One region of the Vallitalea maricola genome, then DNA from elsewhere that is predicted to be linked to it. Evidence: predicted binding sites of a transcription regulator. Region 1 holds the regulator's gene; the other holds the start of a gene.
What was found. Region 1 encodes Rex, which represses fermentation and respiration genes when NADH is low (regulators of the CRP and FNR family bind a similar motif). Its sites were predicted from a motif close to ATTGTTAANTANTTAACAAT; they were not measured.

Region 2: AACQ14_RS03645 (NADH-quinone oxidoreductase subunit NuoE family protein) is a predicted target of Rex. The motif match lies at 2,823-2,842, and genes of this name have one in related genera.

The regions. Positions count from the first base shown of each region.
Region 1 is NZ_BTPU01000007.1:18,787-31,199, reverse strand. Features, by position in the region: gene alr (alanine racemase) at 1-205, opposite strand, end outside; gene AACQ14_RS02660 (NAD(P)H-hydrate dehydratase) at 479-2,023, opposite strand; gene acpS (holo-ACP synthase) at 2,048-2,413, opposite strand; gene AACQ14_RS02650 (coiled-coil domain-containing protein) at 2,410-3,024, opposite strand; gene AACQ14_RS02645 (redox-sensing transcriptional repressor Rex) at 3,224-3,856, opposite strand; gene AACQ14_RS02640 (helix-turn-helix domain-containing protein) at 4,297-4,692, opposite strand; gene abc-f (ribosomal protection-like ABC-F family protein) at 4,915-6,849, shown strand; gene AACQ14_RS02630 (GntR family transcriptional regulator) at 6,869-7,555, opposite strand; gene AACQ14_RS02625 (isocitrate/isopropylmalate family dehydrogenase) at 7,728-8,870, opposite strand; gene AACQ14_RS02620 (aconitate hydratase) at 8,904-10,817, opposite strand; gene AACQ14_RS02615 (hypothetical protein) at 11,155-11,352, shown strand; gene AACQ14_RS02610 (hypothetical protein) at 11,471-11,614, shown strand; gene AACQ14_RS02605 (S8 family peptidase) at 11,716-12,413, opposite strand, start outside.
Region 2 is NZ_BTPU01000009.1:130,312-136,802, reverse strand. Features, by position in the region: gene AACQ14_RS03655 (NADH-dependent [FeFe] hydrogenase, group A6) at 1-379, opposite strand, end outside; gene AACQ14_RS03650 (NADH-quinone oxidoreductase subunit NuoF) at 400-2,193, opposite strand; gene AACQ14_RS03645 (NADH-quinone oxidoreductase subunit NuoE family protein) at 2,312-2,803, opposite strand; gene trmB (tRNA (guanosine(46)-N7)-methyltransferase TrmB) at 3,383-4,030, shown strand; gene AACQ14_RS03635 (hypothetical protein) at 4,129-4,659, opposite strand; gene AACQ14_RS03630 (hypothetical protein) at 4,725-5,984, opposite strand; gene AACQ14_RS03625 (hypothetical protein) at 6,373-6,491, shown strand, end outside.

The sequences.
Region 1 (12,413 bases):
CTTCTTCTATAGTCGCAACAGCAAATCTTTCAATTCCACAATTAATTAGTTCTTTTGAGATAGGAATCGCACCATGGCCATAACCATCTGCCTTCACAACAGGCATTAATGTACTGTTTGATGATATTCTATTTTTGAAATTAGTTATATTATGTATTATTGCATCCAAGTCTATACGGGCATATACTCTTTCGTACATTTTCACACTTTCCTCCAAATATTAAACATTCTAGTTTACAGTCTCTATTTTATTGTATTAAAACACTAATATTATACTACTTATTGTAATTTAAAGCCAGTAATGTTGTCCTTAGCTTTATTAATTAAACTTAGATAGTATTATAGACCATAAACTTATAATAGTATACCTTTATTTATTTACAAATAGAATATTCATTTACAGTTTTTAATTATAAAAATATAGTTAGGATAGTATAATTACTTTCCTAACTTATTATAAAACTTATATATTATATTATTATTCATTAAGACTTGATTTAATTACATAAGGTATATTACATATTATATCATTAGCAATAAGCCCATGTTCTCCTTTATCATCTTTAGCCTTATCACCAGCTTTACTATGGATATATACGCCTAATATTGCGGCATCTGAGGCATTTAATCCTTGTCCTAACAATGATACAATAATACCTGTTAAAACGTCTCCAGAACCAGCTGTGGCCATTCCTGAATTACCATATATATTAATATTAACCATTCCATTAGGAGAAGAAATTATTGTTCTAGCACTTTTCAAAACACATGTAATTTTATAGTTCTTACTAAGTTCTACTGCTACTTTTATTGTATTATTTGTAATCTCCCCAATATCATAATCAATAAGCCTTGACATTTCACCTAGATGTGGAGTAATTATTACCTCACATTTTCGATTATTCAATATTTCTTTGTCTTTTGATAAGGCGTTAATTCCATCAGCATCAACAACTATGGTCTTATTAAAATTACTGATTACAATTTCAAGTATCTCTCTTGTAATATTGTCATTCCCAAGTCCTGGTCCTATAGCAATAGTATCAGCCCACCCAAGCATTTCTAATAGTTTTTCTTTGTCTTCATTGGATATATTAATATCAGCCCTGCTATAAGTCTCTACAACTGCTTCTGGCACTTTTGTCGTAACTACACTAGACACAGACTCTTCAATAAATGTCTTGACTAATCCTGCTCCTGTACGATAAGCCGATAAAGAAGTCAAAACGGCTGCTCCTGACATTTTGCTGGTACCTGCAATAACTAAGACTTTTCCATAAGAACCTTTATGAGACATCTTTACTCTATTAGGTATAAAATATCTTGCTAGATTATCATCCATTATTGTGGTGTGAGAATTAATTCTTTCTACAGATATATTAGGTATACCTATATCTGTAACAACTAGATCACCTACATAGTTAGCTCCAGGATATAAAAGCAAGCCCACCTTTGGCAAACAGAATGTAACTGTCTTATCAGCACACACTGAATCCCCTAGAATCTGACCATCATCAGAATTAACTCCAGAAGGTATGTCAATAGCTATTCTATAAGCATTCGCTCTATTTATAATCTTAATAGCTTCTAAGTATTTTCCTGTTATCTCTCTACATAGACCAGTTCCAAAAATAGCATCATAGATGACATCGCAGTCATTAACTATATTTTTGAACTCATCAATCTGTTTATCATCATAGAATTCATGTATATCAATATTTAATTGTCTAGCTATATCATAGTTTATTTTGGCATCACCTTTAATTTTGCTAGAATCCCCTATTATGATTATAGAAACTTTTACATTATTACAGCTAAGTATTCTACCTATTGCAAATCCATCTCCGCCATTATTTCCTATGCCACAGCAAATAACAACATTATTGCTCTCTTTCAGTAACTGTATAGTTTCACTAACTACAGACATTGCTGCATTCTCCATTAAAACAATACCAGGTATACCTATCTCTTCAATAGTATACCTATCAATTTCCTTCATTTCATAACTTTTGACAACCTTCAACCCAAATCTCTCCTTTTAACTAAGTTACTCCCCTAATGCAATAGCTGTTACATTATCCCTTGAATGTGATATTGACACATGTATCGTAGAAATATCAAGTTGTCTCGCTAAATCCTTAGCACCATTATATAAAACTACATAGGGCTTGCCTTTATCATCACGTAAAACCTCAATATCAATAGGAGTAAAATGTACAAATCCTGTCCCAAGGACCTTAGAAACTGCTTCTTTGACAGCAAAATTACCAGCTATTGTTTCACCTCTATAATTTTTAGTTTCAAATAATTTATTTTCGTTGGATGTAAAATATTTTTCCAGGAATCTTTTATTGAGAATCGCCTTTTCTATTCTACTGACTTCAATAATATCATTACCTATTCCTTTTATCATTTACTTCCTCCCAGATATTTTTTATCATATAATTCAATGATTTCATATCCTACTAGATCATGCATATAAGAATACATCTTATCATATTCTTCCTTCGCTTCTGTTTGTCTGACAGCTTTTTCTTTTAATTCTGCCCTAACTTTTTCAATCCATTCATTTAATTCATCTAATTCATTCTTAGTATTAAACATTCGCATATAACAATCTTGCATTGTATATTCTAACAATTCTTTATTAGTCGTTTGAATTTCTCTTGGCATATTCTCCATTCTTGATTCCATCTTATCTATCTTAACTTTTATGTCATTGATATATTTCTTGCTTTTTTCCATTTCGCCTATTGCTTTATCATCTTCATCTTCTATGGCTTCTTTCATATTATCAACTATATCAACCATCATTTTCTTTTTAAGTAAAGTATATTCCTTCAAATCGTTAGTAAGTTGTCCTTGTTCACCAAGGAGTTTATTAAGCTTTTTTTCAAGTTCAACTATTTTTTTTGGTTTTCTATTATTTTTAAATAGTTCATGCCATCTATTGTCCAATGTTAATATATGTACTTTTTTTTCTATATTAATTGGCTTCTCTATCTTTTGCTTTGAAAAAAACATGCTTTCACGTCCTTATTATTTATATATACTTAATTTAAACCTACTTAGTAATATAATAAAAATTTTCTATATTAATTATATCGTAACAAACTCTTATATTCTATAGCACAATATAATTAAAAGGTACCCATATATATGAGTACCTAATACCTCTAAGAATAGTTATTCATTCTTAAAAACATAAATTACAGACGCTTATTTATATTCTCTCTTTGATATTATATGACAGAGTCATAAGACTATCCAACAAATGTACATTTTCAACTATAACATTTTTATTGGATAATTTCAGGTCAATAGGAGCAAAATTCCATATTCCTTTTATACCATAACTAACTAAGTCATTAGCAACTTTTGGTGCTTTTTGCTTAGGTAATGTTAAAATTGCCAAATCAATACTATTTTCTTTTATGAAATTTCCCATTTCATCTAAATCCTTAATCTCAATGCCTCTTACAGTTATACCGATAAGCCTCGGGTTAACATCAAATAATCCTTTAACTTCAAAACCTCTTTTATCAAAATTAGTATAATTAGCAAGTGCTTGACCCAAGTTTCCTGCTCCAACAATAATTGTATTATATTTATTCTCAAGACCAAGTATCTTACCTATAGCGTTATATAAATATTCAACATTATAGCCGTAACCTTGCTGACCAAAACCGCCAAAATTATTTAAATCTTGTCTTATTTGAGAAGCTGTTACACCCATTCTGTTACTCAATTCTTTGGAGGAAATCCTTACAACATCGTTTTCTAATAAGTCTCCTAAGTATCTGTAGTATTTTGGTAATCTTTTAATTACCGCTGTTGATATTTTCTTTTGTATCATATAATCAATCCCCAATCCTTGATACTATTTTGGAACTTTTATACAAATAATTATATATGGTTGTTAAATCTATGTCAAATAATCAAATGCTGATAAACCCTTATTGTTTATGTATTATCATAGTATAAATTATTAACACAAATCCTATATTTAGTAAATATAGTTAAAAACAATCAATTGTTTATTGTATACAATCTATATTTTATAAATTATACCATAAAACTCTGGTATTTTACCAGCTTTTTCTAGAAAATTATACTTATAAAAAATTTTAATATCCTAAATTTCATACATATTTGTATTCCATAAACGCTGTATGTTACTTGCAACATATAAAATGGATATAAAAAATTAATTCTATACCCTTTTTTAATTGTTAAGTTTAATTATATATTTTTTAATATAAATACCTTGATATTACTATTAACTTAATATATTATCTATAAAAATTCTTTTCCTAAATATTTATTAATAGCATCTTTAGTTTTTTTTGTATAGTTTGCATCAGTGTATAATATTCTTTGTATTGTTCTTTGAGATAAATTGGATTCTTTTGCTAGATCCTTGATAGTTATTTTATTCTCAACCATATAATTCCCTAGCTCTTTTCTCTTTATCTCGTCTTTTTTGTATTGTCTATTGTAAAAATAAGTAGTATTGACCTTAGAACTTATTTGTCCTAATTTTCTTTTACGTTGGTAATCAAGACATTTTTCACATTGCTTAACACCTCTAATAAGTGATTCTTGTGATAGAGGTTTACCACACCTTATACATTGTTTTCTCTCCACACGAGCTTTTCTCAATTTTTTCATATAACCTGCATTACGACTCAAGTCATCATCCCCTTTAGAAAAGTTCTTTTATCATATATATGTTGTCCCAAAGAAATTTATTCTTATGTATGAACAAATAGGTTACTTCTCGTTTGGCAAAGAACTATCACAATAGATATTTATATATTTACCAAAAACCTCTAATTTTAAACCCTTAAACTTTTCAAAACCAGTGATTAATGGTATCATAGTATGGTAATTTTAATATTATAGGAGGCAACTATGATTTTATCATGTAAAAATATATGCAAAGCATTTGTAACAAATACAGTACTAGACAATGTAAACTTCTGGCTGGAAAAAGGAGATAAAGCAGCTATAGTAGGTATTAATGGAGCCGGTAAATCAACGCTGTTCAAGATTATTACCAATGAATTAGAAGCAGATTCAGGACAAGTTATAATTAATAGTTTAACAAAACTTGGCTACCTATCACAAAATAGTACTCTATCATCGGAAAAAACTATTTATGATGAAATGCTATTAACATGCAAAGAAATAATCCAAATGGAAAACACCTTAAGAGAATATGAAGTAAAAATGTCTAAGCTAGATAATGATAGTGAAACTCTAGATTCACTTATGAAATCATACTCAAATCTACAGCATACTTTTGAACTTAATAATGGATATAGCTATAAAAGTAATATAAAAGGTGTGTTAAAAGGTCTAGGATTTGGTGAAGAAGATTTTACTGCTAATATATCCACCTTATCAGGAGGACAAAAAACGAGGGTAGCTCTAGCAAAAATACTTCTTGAAAAACCAGATATATTACTATTAGACGAGCCAACTAACCATCTAGATATTAAAGCATGTGAATGGTTGGAAGGTTTCTTATGTAATTATCAAGGTACTGTTATAATTATCTCACATGACCGTTATTTCCTTGATAAAATAGTGAATAAGGTTATAGAAATAGAAAACACTCAATCACATATTTATAACGGTAATTACAGCTTTTATATCAAGCACAAAGCCATCAATCAAGATATTGAAGTCAAACATTATATAGAACAGCAAAAAGAAGTAAAAAGGCAGGAAGAAGTAATTCGTGAACTTAGGTCCCACGGTAGAGATAAACTTATCAAACGAGCTCAAAGTCGTGAAAAACAACTACAAAAAATCAATATGATAGATAAACCTACACTGATTAATGATAAAATGAATCTTAAGCTATCACCAAGGGTCATAAGTGGTAATGATGTACTTACTGCTACAGATGTATCCAAATCCTTTGATAATAAACACCTATTTTCTAATCTTAATTTCCAGATTAAAAGAGGTGAAAAAGTAGCACTCATTGGAGATAACGGAACAGGTAAAACAACATTATTTCGTATAATAAGTAATGGGCTAACTGGAGATACAGGCACTATTTCTCTAGGCGCCAAAGTGAACACTGGTTATTATGACCAAGAACATGTTACCCTAAATGGAGATAATGATTTGATTGAAGAGATATCAGATGCTTATCCTAATATGAATACAGGTCATATACGCAATACATTGGCTGCTTTTTTATTCACTGGTGATGACGTATTCAAAAAGATATCTAGTCTGAGTGGTGGTGAAAAAGGCAGATTGATACTTGCAAAATTAATGTTGTCAAATGCTAATTTCTTGCTGTTGGATGAGCCTACTAATCATCTGGATATCATATCAAAAGAAATTCTTGAATCAGCTATTAAAAATTATACTGGTACTGTTCTATTTATTTCTCATGACCGTTATTTTATAAATAAAATAGCAACTAGGGTATTAGAACTTACTCCTAATAAATTAAACAACTACTTAGGAAACTACAGTTATGTAATAGAAAAAAAACAAGAAGAAGAAAAACAACGGTTGTTGGAGCTAGAAAATAGTATGAACAATAAAAAACAAGAGGATACACCAATTGCTACTTCTAACAAACAAGACTGGCTAAAAAGCAAAGATGAACAAGCGAATAAGCGTAAACTTAATAATCAAATCAAAAAAATAGAAACTGATATTCATGAAATTGAAAATAACATTAAGGCGATTGATGAAAAGTTATGTCTAGAAGAAATATATACTAATGCTGAAAAAGCCGAAAAGCTTCTTAATGAAAAAACTCATTATGAAAATGAATTAGAGAATTTATATGAAAAATGGGAGGAATTACTCGGTTAGAGTAATTCCTCCTTTTATATTATTTTCCTATTATATCCATTAATTTGTGGTCCACAACGTTCTTTAGGGTGTTTTTAACGTGTAGATTAGTTAATTCCTCTACTTTATTTTCATCACCCAATTTTATGGCTTCTACAATCGCTTTATGTTCTTCAACTGATTTTTTAGCTCTTGCCTCAGATGAAATTGAAGCTCTCCTTATTCTTTGAACATAATGGTGGAAATCTGATAAAACATGTTTTAATATTTTACTATGTGAAGCTTGGTATAACACTTCATGAAATTTGGTATCTAATTCATAAAGCTGATCCAAATGTCCTTTTTTATAATGAAATTCAGATAAATAAACAATTTCTTCTAGTAATTCAAGTTGTTCTTCATTTATGTTAGTAGTTGCCCATCTAGCAGATAGTCCTTCTATCAATGACCTTATTTCATATATATCTTGTATATCCTTAGCATCAATTCCAGAAACTACTGCACCTTTGTTTGGTATAATTGTTACAAGACCTTCTAATTCAAGCTGCCTTATCGCTTCTCTTACGGGAGTTCTACTAACTCCTAATTCTCTAGATATCTGTGTTTCTTTTAAAGGTTCACTATTCTTATATCTACCCTTTAATATATCTTCTCGTATTTTGTTAAAAACTCTGCCTCTTAAAGAGTATTTATCAGTTACTTCTTCGTGAAGATTATACTCGCTCACTGGTGTGCCTCCTCTTATTTATAGGATACACTTATTAATATAAAATCTTCCAAATATTAATTGTGCATGCTATATATATTACACTAATTCTCTTTTAAATAATATTACAATATTAACCTTATGTAAAGTATAAATAAAAATTCCTATGCAACATATATATTATACACATAATCTATAATTTTTCAATTGTTTTCATTAAATAATTTGTAAATTCTTCATTTGTCGCTCCAGTATCTCTTCCTGTTATAACATATTTTTTCTCTGTATTACAAATTTCAAGAGCTTTATATAGTTTATCTGCCTTCCTCGTATAACCGATATGATTTAATAACATACCCGCAGCTCTAATAATACTTGAAGGATCAGCATAGATATCTCTACCTTCATCTACCATTCTAGGTGCAGATCCATGAATAGCTTCAAACATAGCATATTTCTTACCGATATTTGAACTTCCAGCTGTACCAACTCCGCCTTGGAATTCAGCTGCTTCATCAGTTAAAATATCTCCATATAGATTAGGAAGAATCATTACTTGGAATTGTGTTCTTCTTTTTTCATCTACTAATTTAGCAGTCATGATATCAATATACCAGTCATCAACTTCGATACCTTCATATTCTTTACCTATTTCTTTACAGATTTCCAAGAACTTACCATCTGTAGTTTTTACAACATTGGCTTTTGTTACTACTGTAACTTTGTTTTTACCATTTTTCTTAGCAAATTCAAACGCTGCTCTTGCAATACGTTCTGCTCCGCCAGTAGTGATAACTTTGAAATCTATAGCAATGTCTTCATCAATATTAATACCCTTGCTACCAAGAACATATGCACCCTCTGTGTTTTCTCTGAAGAAAGTCCAATCGATTCCTTTATCAGGAACTTTAACAGGACGAACATTAGCGAATAGATCAAGTTCTTTTCTCATTGCAACATTAGCACTTTCAATATTTGGCCATTTGTCGCCTTTTCTTGGTGTAGTTGTTGGTCCTTTTAGTATTACATGACATTGTTTTAATTCTTCTAGAACATCATCTGGTATAGCTTTATTAGCTTTTGCTCTATTCTCGATTGTTAATCCATTAATAATCTTAAAAGTAACTTTCTTACTCTTGATTTCATCTGCTAATAAATACTCTAATAATCTATGTGCCTGATCAGTTATAGCTGGACCTATTCCATCTCCTCCAACTACACCAATTACTATAGTATCTAATTCATCATAATTGACAAAATCGCCTTGTTCCTTCATCATTTTGACCCTAGCTTTTTGTTCTTTGATAAGTTCTTCAAATTTATTCATATAATCCATGCCTATTCCATCCCTTTCTTAATAAAATGTCGTTTATTTTATAAAATTGATTTTACCGCCAGCAATAATCATTTTTAATTCTTTATCTGATAGTTCTATATTCATTTCATAATCAAGTTTTTTAGTCTTATTATGAACAATTACTTTTCCTGCCTTTACGCTCTCTATTACATTATCCATTGATAAATCATCATCAAGACTGATAGTATCATAATCTGCCATATTAATAAATGTAAGTGGCAAAATACCTGAATTGATTAGGTTAGCTTTGTGAATTCTTGCAAAACTCTTAGCTAGAACTGCTTTTATACCTAGATACAATGGAACTAGTGCAGCATGTTCTCTACTGGATCCTTGTCCATAGTTGTCTCCACCAATAATCATTCCTCCACCATTAGCTTTTGCTCTCTTAGGAAACTCTTCGTCACATGGTGTCAAACAATAGTTAGCCAAGTGAGGTATATTAGATCTAAATGGCAATAACTTAGCATTAGAAGGCATAATATGGTCTGTTGTTATATTGTCTTCTACAATAATTAAAACTTTTCCTTCAACCTCATCCTTAAGTTCTTCATTAAGTGGGAATGGTTTAATATTTGGTCCTTTTACAACTTCTACTTTACTGCCATCTTCTGCAGGTGGTACTACCATATTGTCATTAATATAGAATTTATCTGGCATAGCAACATTTATATCAGTAGTACAAGTAGTTGGATCTGTCAATTTTCCAGATAATGCACTAACCGCTGCAGCCTCTGGACTAAGTAAATAAGCTCCTGCTGAAACTGTTCCACAACGTCCTTTAAAGTTTCTATTGAAAGTTCTAAGTGTAACTGCGTCTGTTGCTGGAGCCTGACCCATACCTATACAAGGTCCACATCCTGATTCTAATATTCTTGCACCTGCAGCTATCATATCAGCTAATGCACCATTAGCAGCTAACATATTAAGCACTTGTTTTGAACCTGGTGCTATAACTAAGCTCACATCTGGATGAACTGTTTTACCTTTTAATATCTTAGATACTTTCATCATATCAAGATATGAACTGTTGGTACAGCTTCCGATACATACTTGATTTACTTTTAAATCTTTGATATTGGATATTTTTTCTACGTTATCTGGACTATGAGGCATTGCTACTAGAGGTTCAAGTTCATCTAAATTGATATTTATAGTCTCATCATAAGCAGCATCTTCATCAGCTTTTAATTCTTTCCATAGTTCTTCTCTATCTTGAGCCTTTAAGAATGATAGAGTTACATCATCACTCTGGAATACTGATGTTGTAGCCCCAAGTTCCGCACCCATATTAGTTATAGTTGCTCTTTCTGGAACGCTAAGAGTACTAACTCCTTCTCCAGTATATTCGATTACTTTACCAACTCCACCTTTAACAGTCATGACTCTTAATACTTCAAGGATAATATCCTTTGCTGTAACAAATGGTTTAAGCTTTCCTGTTAATTTAACATTAACTACTTTTGGCATTGTAATATAGTATGTTCCGCCTCCCATAGCAACTGCTACATCAAGACCACCTGCACCAATAGCAAGCATACCAATTCCACCACCAGTTGGGGTATGGCTATCTGAACCTAATAAAGTTTCACCTGGCACACCAAATCTTTCTAAATGTACTTGATGACATATACCGTTTCCTGGTCTTGAAAAATATACTCCATGTTTATAAGCTACTGTTTGTATGTACTTATGATCATCAGCATTCTCAAATCCTTGTTGCAACATATTATGATCAATATAAGCAACTGATCTCTTAGTCTTTACTTTATCAATTTCCATTGCTTCAAGTTGCAAATAAGCCATTGTACCTGTAGAATCTTGAGTTAAGGTCTGATCTATTTTAATACCGATTTCACTACCTGGAATCATTTCACCTTCAAGTAAATGATCTTTTATTATCTTTTGTGTTAAATTTAAACCCATTGTAATTCCTCCTTATCTATTTTTTAAGTAGATTAATCTACAAAAGTAAGAATGATCTCTTAAGCAAACTTTTTACTATATATGCAAAAAATTTTATATATATTCAATTATGGTATTATTGTATACGATTGTACTTAGAATGTCAATAGTTTCATAGGCTGTAAGCAACTTCTATTAATACTTTAGTCATAATCATACTTATTGATATATTTTTTTGGTAGATATTTCTAACAAAATAATATATCAATGAATATACTGTTAATTTATTTCATAACTATTGTAATAGATAATAAAAGATTAACTGTTATAGATACTATCATTAGAAAGGAAAATTTATATGATAGAAAGTATTAATACTTACTATTCTTTAAATGATATTCCAAATGAATTCATAAAATCTAATAATAAAAATAAGAATAAAGATGATATAAATGATATATTCTTGCTTTTTTTAGTATTGCTTATTATGGATAATGATAATCCAATGTTTGATAACAACATTTTAACTAATCTAATGGAAATATTTCTAAATTAGTAGCCCTGCAATAAAATGTATACAAACACACATTTAAATACTCCTTCATAAAATATATTATACTTACGACAAACTGAGGAAATTGTAAGAAAAGTTTAATTCTGAAAGGAGGGCTACTATGCAAAATAATAATATGCTTTTAATGTTATTACTTCTATCAATGCTTAATGATGGTGGAAAAGGCTCATACATGGATAATAATATGATGCTTTACATGTTAATGCTTATGCTTATGGGTGGCGGAATGGGTGGTAATTACTAACCCAATTTGTCCTCTTCATAGAAAGAAATCTTGTCCTAAATGAATAAAATTCATTTAGGGCTTTTTTTATAGAAATGCGACATAGTCGCTTTCCTTAAGCCCTATTCCAATAATTTTTTCACATCAATTAGTCCCCATCCCTGATGAGCCTGAGAAAATCCTAGATCTATAGTAGATTCTTTTAGTTTTAGTTTTATATCTTTTCCTGTAAGTTCTGGATGCTTAGACAATAGTAAAGAAATACATCCACTTACCATAGGTGTTGCCATTGAAGTACCACTTTTTTTAGTGTATCCTATATCCTTGGTTGGATAATATTTATCTTTTGGTGAATAAGCCTTATCTGTACTACATGCTATTATATTAGAGCCTGGAGCTACTACATCAGGTTTTTTTATACACTCTTTTGTAGGACCTCTGCCAGAATAGTCGGAGATTAGGTCTTCCATGATTTTTACAGTTTCTGCATCATCTGAAGAACCTACAGTGATTACTTTTCGACTTATTCCAGGTGTAGTAATCGTCGATTCTTCTGGTCCATTATTGCCAGCAGCCGTAACAACAATCAATCCACTGTCCCAAGCAGCATTCACACCTCTTACCAACGCTGATTTTTCTCCTTCTATATCTTTCATGCCTACTGATAAATTGACTATTCTTATATTAAATCTTTTTTTATTATCTAGAATCCACTGGATACCAGCTAACACATCAGATATATTACCAGAACCTTTTTTATTTAATACTTTTACACCAATGATATTGCTGTCTACAGCCACACCCTTATATTTGCCATTAC
Region 2 (6,491 bases), on a different contig from region 1:
CATTCTGTAATTCACAATTTAGGTTTCTTATACATGTCAAACATTCTCTATGGTGATTGGATAATAGCAAAGTTATGGCAGTCTTTCTTGCATCTCTAACTTTTTTTGTATTGGTTTTAACCTTTAGGCCATCTCTTACAGGATATACACAAGAAGGCTGTAGTGCCCTGATACCTTCTATTTCTACAACGCATACACGACAGGCTCCTATTTCATTTATATCTTTTAAATAGCACAAACTAGGAATTTCAATATTGACTAGTCTTGCAGCTTCTAGGACAGACATTCCCATTGGGACTTTATAAGGGTTTCCATCAAAATATATAGTAACAAGTTTTTCTTTCAATTCTTGTTCATCTTTTTCTCGTATATTTTCCACTTTTTTAGCTCCTTTCTGGGTTATCGTTTATAAATGGCATCAACAGGACATTTTGGTATACAAGCTCCACATTTGATACAAATATCTTGATGTATATGGTAAGGAGGCTTCTTACGTTCACCTGTTATGGCATCTACAGGACAGACTTTTGCACATATTCCACAAGCAATACATTTGTCATCAGAAATCACTACTCTAAGAAGGGAATTACAAACGCCTGAAGGACAGCTTTTTTCTTTTATATGAGCAATATATTCGTGTTCAAAATATTTGAGTGAACTCAGTATTGGGTTAGGGGCAGTTTGTCCAAGTCCGCACAAGGAGCTATTCTGTATATTGACGCTTAAGTCTTTTAATATATCAATATCTTCCATACTCCCTTTACCTTCTGTTATCCGTTCTAATATCTCAAGAAGTCTTTTAGTTCCTATTCTACAGGGTACACATTTTCCACAGGATTCATCAGTAGCAAATTCCAGATAGAATCTAGCTATATCTACCATACAATCTGATTCATCCATAACAATCATTCCACCAGAACCCATCATTGAGCCTATATCCGTTAAAGATTTAAAATCTATTTTAGTATCAAGATGGGATTTGGGGATACATCCTCCAGATGGACCTCCTGTCTGTACTGCTTTGAATTTCTTGCCACCAGGGATACCACCACCAATATCATAAACAATAGTTCTTAATGTGGTTCCCATGGGTACTTCAATAAGACCTGTATTATTGATCTGACCTGCAAGTGCAAATACCTTAGTTCCTTTACTATCTTCTGTTCCAATACTGCTGTACCAATCAGCGCCTTTTAACAGGATTATTGGTATATTGGCATAAGTTTCTACGTTATTGTTAAGGGTGGGATATTCCCACAATCCGACTTCTGCTGGAAATGGAGGTCTTGGTCTAGGTTCGCCTCTAAATCCCATAATAGAAGATATAAGAGCAGTTTCTTCACCACATACAAAAGCTCCTGCACCTAATCTAATATCAAGGTCAAATTGAAAGCTGGTGCCTAATATATTATCACCTAATAGACCAACTTCTTTTGCTTGTTCAAGGGCTATTGATAGTCGTTCTACAGCAATGGGATATTCAGCTCTGACATAAATAAAACCTTGGTTAGCTCCGATGCAGTAACCAGCTACTAACATAGCTTCTATAATACTATGGGGGTCACCTTCAAGGATTGAACGATCCATGAATGCACCAGGGTCACCTTCGTCAGCATTGCAAACAACATACTTTTTATCATTTTTGTAGGCACGAGAAAATTCCCACTTTTTACCTGTTGGGAAGCCGCCGCCGCCTCTGCCTCTAAGCCCAGATTTCTTAACAGTTTCAATAATTTTATCAGGGTCAGATTTATTATTCAGAATGTCCCCTATGGCTTTATAACCATTCATTGCAATATATTCATAGATGTTTTCGGGGTCGATGATACCGCAGTTACGCAGAGCTATTCTCTGTTGATGATTGAAGAAATCCAGGTCATCAATTCTTTCTTGTACTTTATCTGTAGAAGGATTCTTATATAATAGCCTTTCAACTACCTTATTATTTTCTATATGTTCTTCTAAAATATTATCTACGTCTTCTGGTCTTACACGGCAATAGAAAGTACGGTCAGGGTGTACTACTATGATTGGACCAAGTTTACAGAAACCGAAACATCCTGTTTTAAATACTTTTACTTTATCTCCTAAGTGACGTTTCTTAACTTCTCTTTCCAATTTTTTTAATATCACCTGACTGTCTGAGGATGTACAACCAGTACCAGAGCATACTAATATATGATGTTTATTAATTTCTTTTTCAACTGAGGTATCTTTTAGTCTAATAGAAAGTTTTTCATATTGTTCTTTTTGAAGTTCTTCAAGTTCTGAAATTGAACCAATAGGTTTGAAGTCCATAAGCTCATCTCCTTTATGAGTTTTTTGTGTATTTATGGATTATTGAAGGTATATCTGAGGGAGATAGACGCCCATATACATCATCATTGATGGTTATTACTGGAGCTAGTCCACATGCACCGATACATCTAGTCGCTTTTAATGTGAACATTTTATTGTGTGTTGTTTCACCAACATCCAAGCCTAATTCTTCTTTGATTGCTTCTAAGATATCAGAGGCACCTTTTACATAGCATGCTGTACCTAGGCAGACACCTATAGTATATTTTCCAGTTGGTTCTTGTGAGAAAAGGGAATAGAAGCTGACAACTCCATTAATAGTAGATATGGGAATATCCATTTTTTCTGATATATATGATTGGACCTTGATAGGAAGGTATCCAAAGATGTCTTGAGCTTTTTTTAAAATATAAATCAACATACCATTTTTAGCTTTATATTTTAAAATAATCTCATCAAGTTTTTGATAATTTTCTATTTCATTTTTATCAATTGTTATTTCCATTAATCTGCCTCCTTGATATATTTTGAATTATTTCACAAAATTATTATTTATCTTAATGTTAGGCTATACAAATAAATGGAATTCTATTCTTGTTTTGAAATGATATTATGCTTGTATATAATTTAACCATTCTTACTTTTTGTGAAAAATAAGTAACTTATAGGACTAAATTCTTATAGTAATATTTGGAACATATGTATTATTATGACATTAATTTGTAATATTACTACCTTAATAATAAATTGCAATTATTTTGTTAAAGCTTGATTTATAGGTATATAACTAACTTTTTAATGAAATAAATTGTTTATAATAGGATATTAACTTTACATATAATAGTAATATTAAATTCACAATTTGGACATATTTATATGATAGGATAATTATGTAGAAACTACCCCCCCTTTTATTTATATATAAAAACTTTTAACCTATCCGCTGGGATAGGTTTTTTTTGTATTTGATTAATTGACAAATCTTAAAACATAAACCATAATAATTATAAAATGATTAACAGGTCATTCTTACTTTTTATATTATATTCAATATAGATTTTAACAATATTTAAGGAGCATATTTATGAGATTAAGAAATGTTAAAGGTTCAGATAAAAAAGTATCAGAGCATTCAAGAATAATAGAGAATGAAAAGGATTATAAAGGAAAATGGAATGAAAAATTTGGGAATGACAATCCTATACATATAGAAATTGGTATGGGTAAAGGAAAATTTATCACAACCTTAGCTAAGAATAACCCTAATATCAATTATATTGGGTTTGAGAAATTTACGAAAGTATTAGTAAGAGCTCTTGATAATCTAGAAGACGAAGAGCTTGATAATGTATATGCAATAAGAATGGATGTTGAACAAATACTTGATGTGTTTGAAGAGGGAGAAATAGAAAGGATTTATCTTAATTTTTCTGATCCATGGCCGAAAGATAGACATGCCAAAAGGAGACTTACACACCATGATTTTTTGGAAAGATATGAAAAAGTCTTATCACCTAATGGCAGAATATGTTTCAAGACAGATAACAAAAACCTATTCGAATTCTCTCTAGAAGAGATTGAAAAATATGGTTGGAAAACAGAAAAAGTCACTAGGCATTTGCATAACAGTGATTATGTTGAAGGTAATACCATGACTGAATATGAAGAAAAATTTGTTAGTCTTGGTCTGCCTATTTGTAGGTTGGAGGCATTTAAGGAAAAGCATATTTAATTTATATTATATTCCCATAAAGGATAATTAGTACTTAATGTATCAAAACTTATGAGCAAGTAGAAAACAAATAATCCAAATAAAAATTTTTATATGAATTATTTTAGATATGATTCTATCTGTTTAGCGACTTGCTCATTCCATTCTGGGTAATTAAGGATATTATCTATAGTTTCATTCATTTGTTTTGCTTTATAACCATTTTTTTTAACTTCGGTTAGTTGATTTAATACATAATTTAATTCTACCCCAACTTGGTTCATTAATTTTTTACCTTCCACAGAATCAATGTCTATATATCCAACAAAATCATATTCTTCAGTAAATATTTTTCCAATGATGTATATCTGAGGATTTACATTCAATGCTTTAATTTGCTTTATTGTACTGTTTTCCAACATACCAAGTGCGGCTTGAATTTTAGCTTTTTCTTCAATATTCATATCTCTTTTATTACGAATAGGGATTTCAAATTGATAACTTATGTAGTCTAAACTTAATATAAGACTATCAATGTTTAATTTATATAGTTCAGTATTTTTTCTATATGATTTATTAAGATTAAAGGTCACAAATAATAAGAGAATCATTAAAAATATAGTAAAAAATTTAACGAAATTTTTTTTCATATTATACCTTCTTTCGCTTATAATTAAGCTTCATACGAGAAAATATTTCTCGTATGAAGTATACACTATTCCATATCAAATGTAACAGTGTATTCATTAGTTGTTATAGTTTCAGTTTCAGTTTCATCTAAAGGAAAACCAACTAAATACTTAAATCTGGCTTTTAAATAATTTTGTCCGCTTAAAGGTTTTGTGTTAGATATAATCCAACGTTGACCAATAAAATGATTACCGCCTCTAATTATATCATCCCAATCTGTGACTACGCCAGCTTGTCTAGTATCGTCAAATAAGTTATCATGTTTGTTAATATCTAGAGCAGCTTTACTTGATTCATATGAAAAAGTAATTGTAATCATATTTTTTAGATTCATTGATGTATTAAATGAAATTTTAGCATTTATTTTAGCATTTCTATAAATTAAACCATCAACACAAACTGCTTCAATTACTTGATAAGGTGATGTCGCTATGTCTATTCCACATCTTCTTAATTCAATTGCAGATCCATTTTCATCGTTAAGAGAAGGTATATCATAACATCTTGTCCACTCTCTCGCAACAAGAATTTTAGTATAAAATGCTTTTTCATTATCACCATTAAAACTTGAAGGATATCGTATTTGTCTATGTACTTCCATATTATGGTAAACAGTAGCACCACCAATATTATATTTTAGCGTATGGATTGCTGGATTATTTCTTTCTTTGGTGTATGCTGATGATTTTAAAGTAAATGTATTGTCAGCAATTTCTTTTTGGGAAACTTCAGGTTTAATAACTCTAGTATACCAATATTGTAAATTATCATCTTGCTTTAAATCAGTATATAGAAGTTTATTTAATTCTTGTATTTGCAAATTAAATATTTCTAATATTAGTATTTTTTTATTATGTTTATTTTGTAAATAAACCTTTAATATATTTTTAGATTTATTTTTATACTCATCATGATATATTATTCCATTTGATGGATTATCTTGATACGAGATATTTATTATATTAAAATCTCCTTGGTTTTTGTCAGGCGTAAAATATACAATATTATTTTTATTAGAAGCTTTTTTGGGCGTAGCAATAATATTAAAAATTTCACCTGATTGTAGTGAACCTATTAAATATAACTTTTTGTTTGACAAGTTGAGCTGATTGATTGATATTTTTACTCGGTCATGACCATTTGTAGTTTCGTTGTTTTGTATCGAATTAGTATCACAAATTGTTGCTACTGCATTGTAATTTGTTCCCGATGAAGGTTGAGCAAAAACATAGGTTGGTACAGATAGTAGAGTTAATACTAAAATTATTGATAAGAATTTTTTCATTGTTAATTCATTCCTTTCTATATTATACAGGTGTTACTAAATTGGTGTAAAATTTAATACAATAGGTACTTTTGTATCTAAAATTAAAATTACAGAAAATAGTAAATAATAATAAAATATTAATAATATGCATATTACAAATAAAATAGTAGCACATAAAAGTATGTTAGTCAATGTTAATCAAATATTAACATTAATGTTGAATTTGTTGTATAAAAAATATAGCATGATATAAGATAAAAAAGCATAATATAACTAGATGATTAAAAATATATAATTAAGAATAATTTTAAATATAAAATCAAAAAGCTTTAGTAAACAGCTATATTAGAGTATAATATAGCTAGCAAGTAGATTTGTTAAAAATTTGAAAGGAATGTTATTCAGGATGAAAAGTAAAATCAAGATTAAAAAAGATGAAAAATTAGGTAGAACATTTATTGATTTCTTCAAATTAAAAGATAAGTATAAGAAAGATTTCAGGTTTGATGTATTAAATACGTTGAT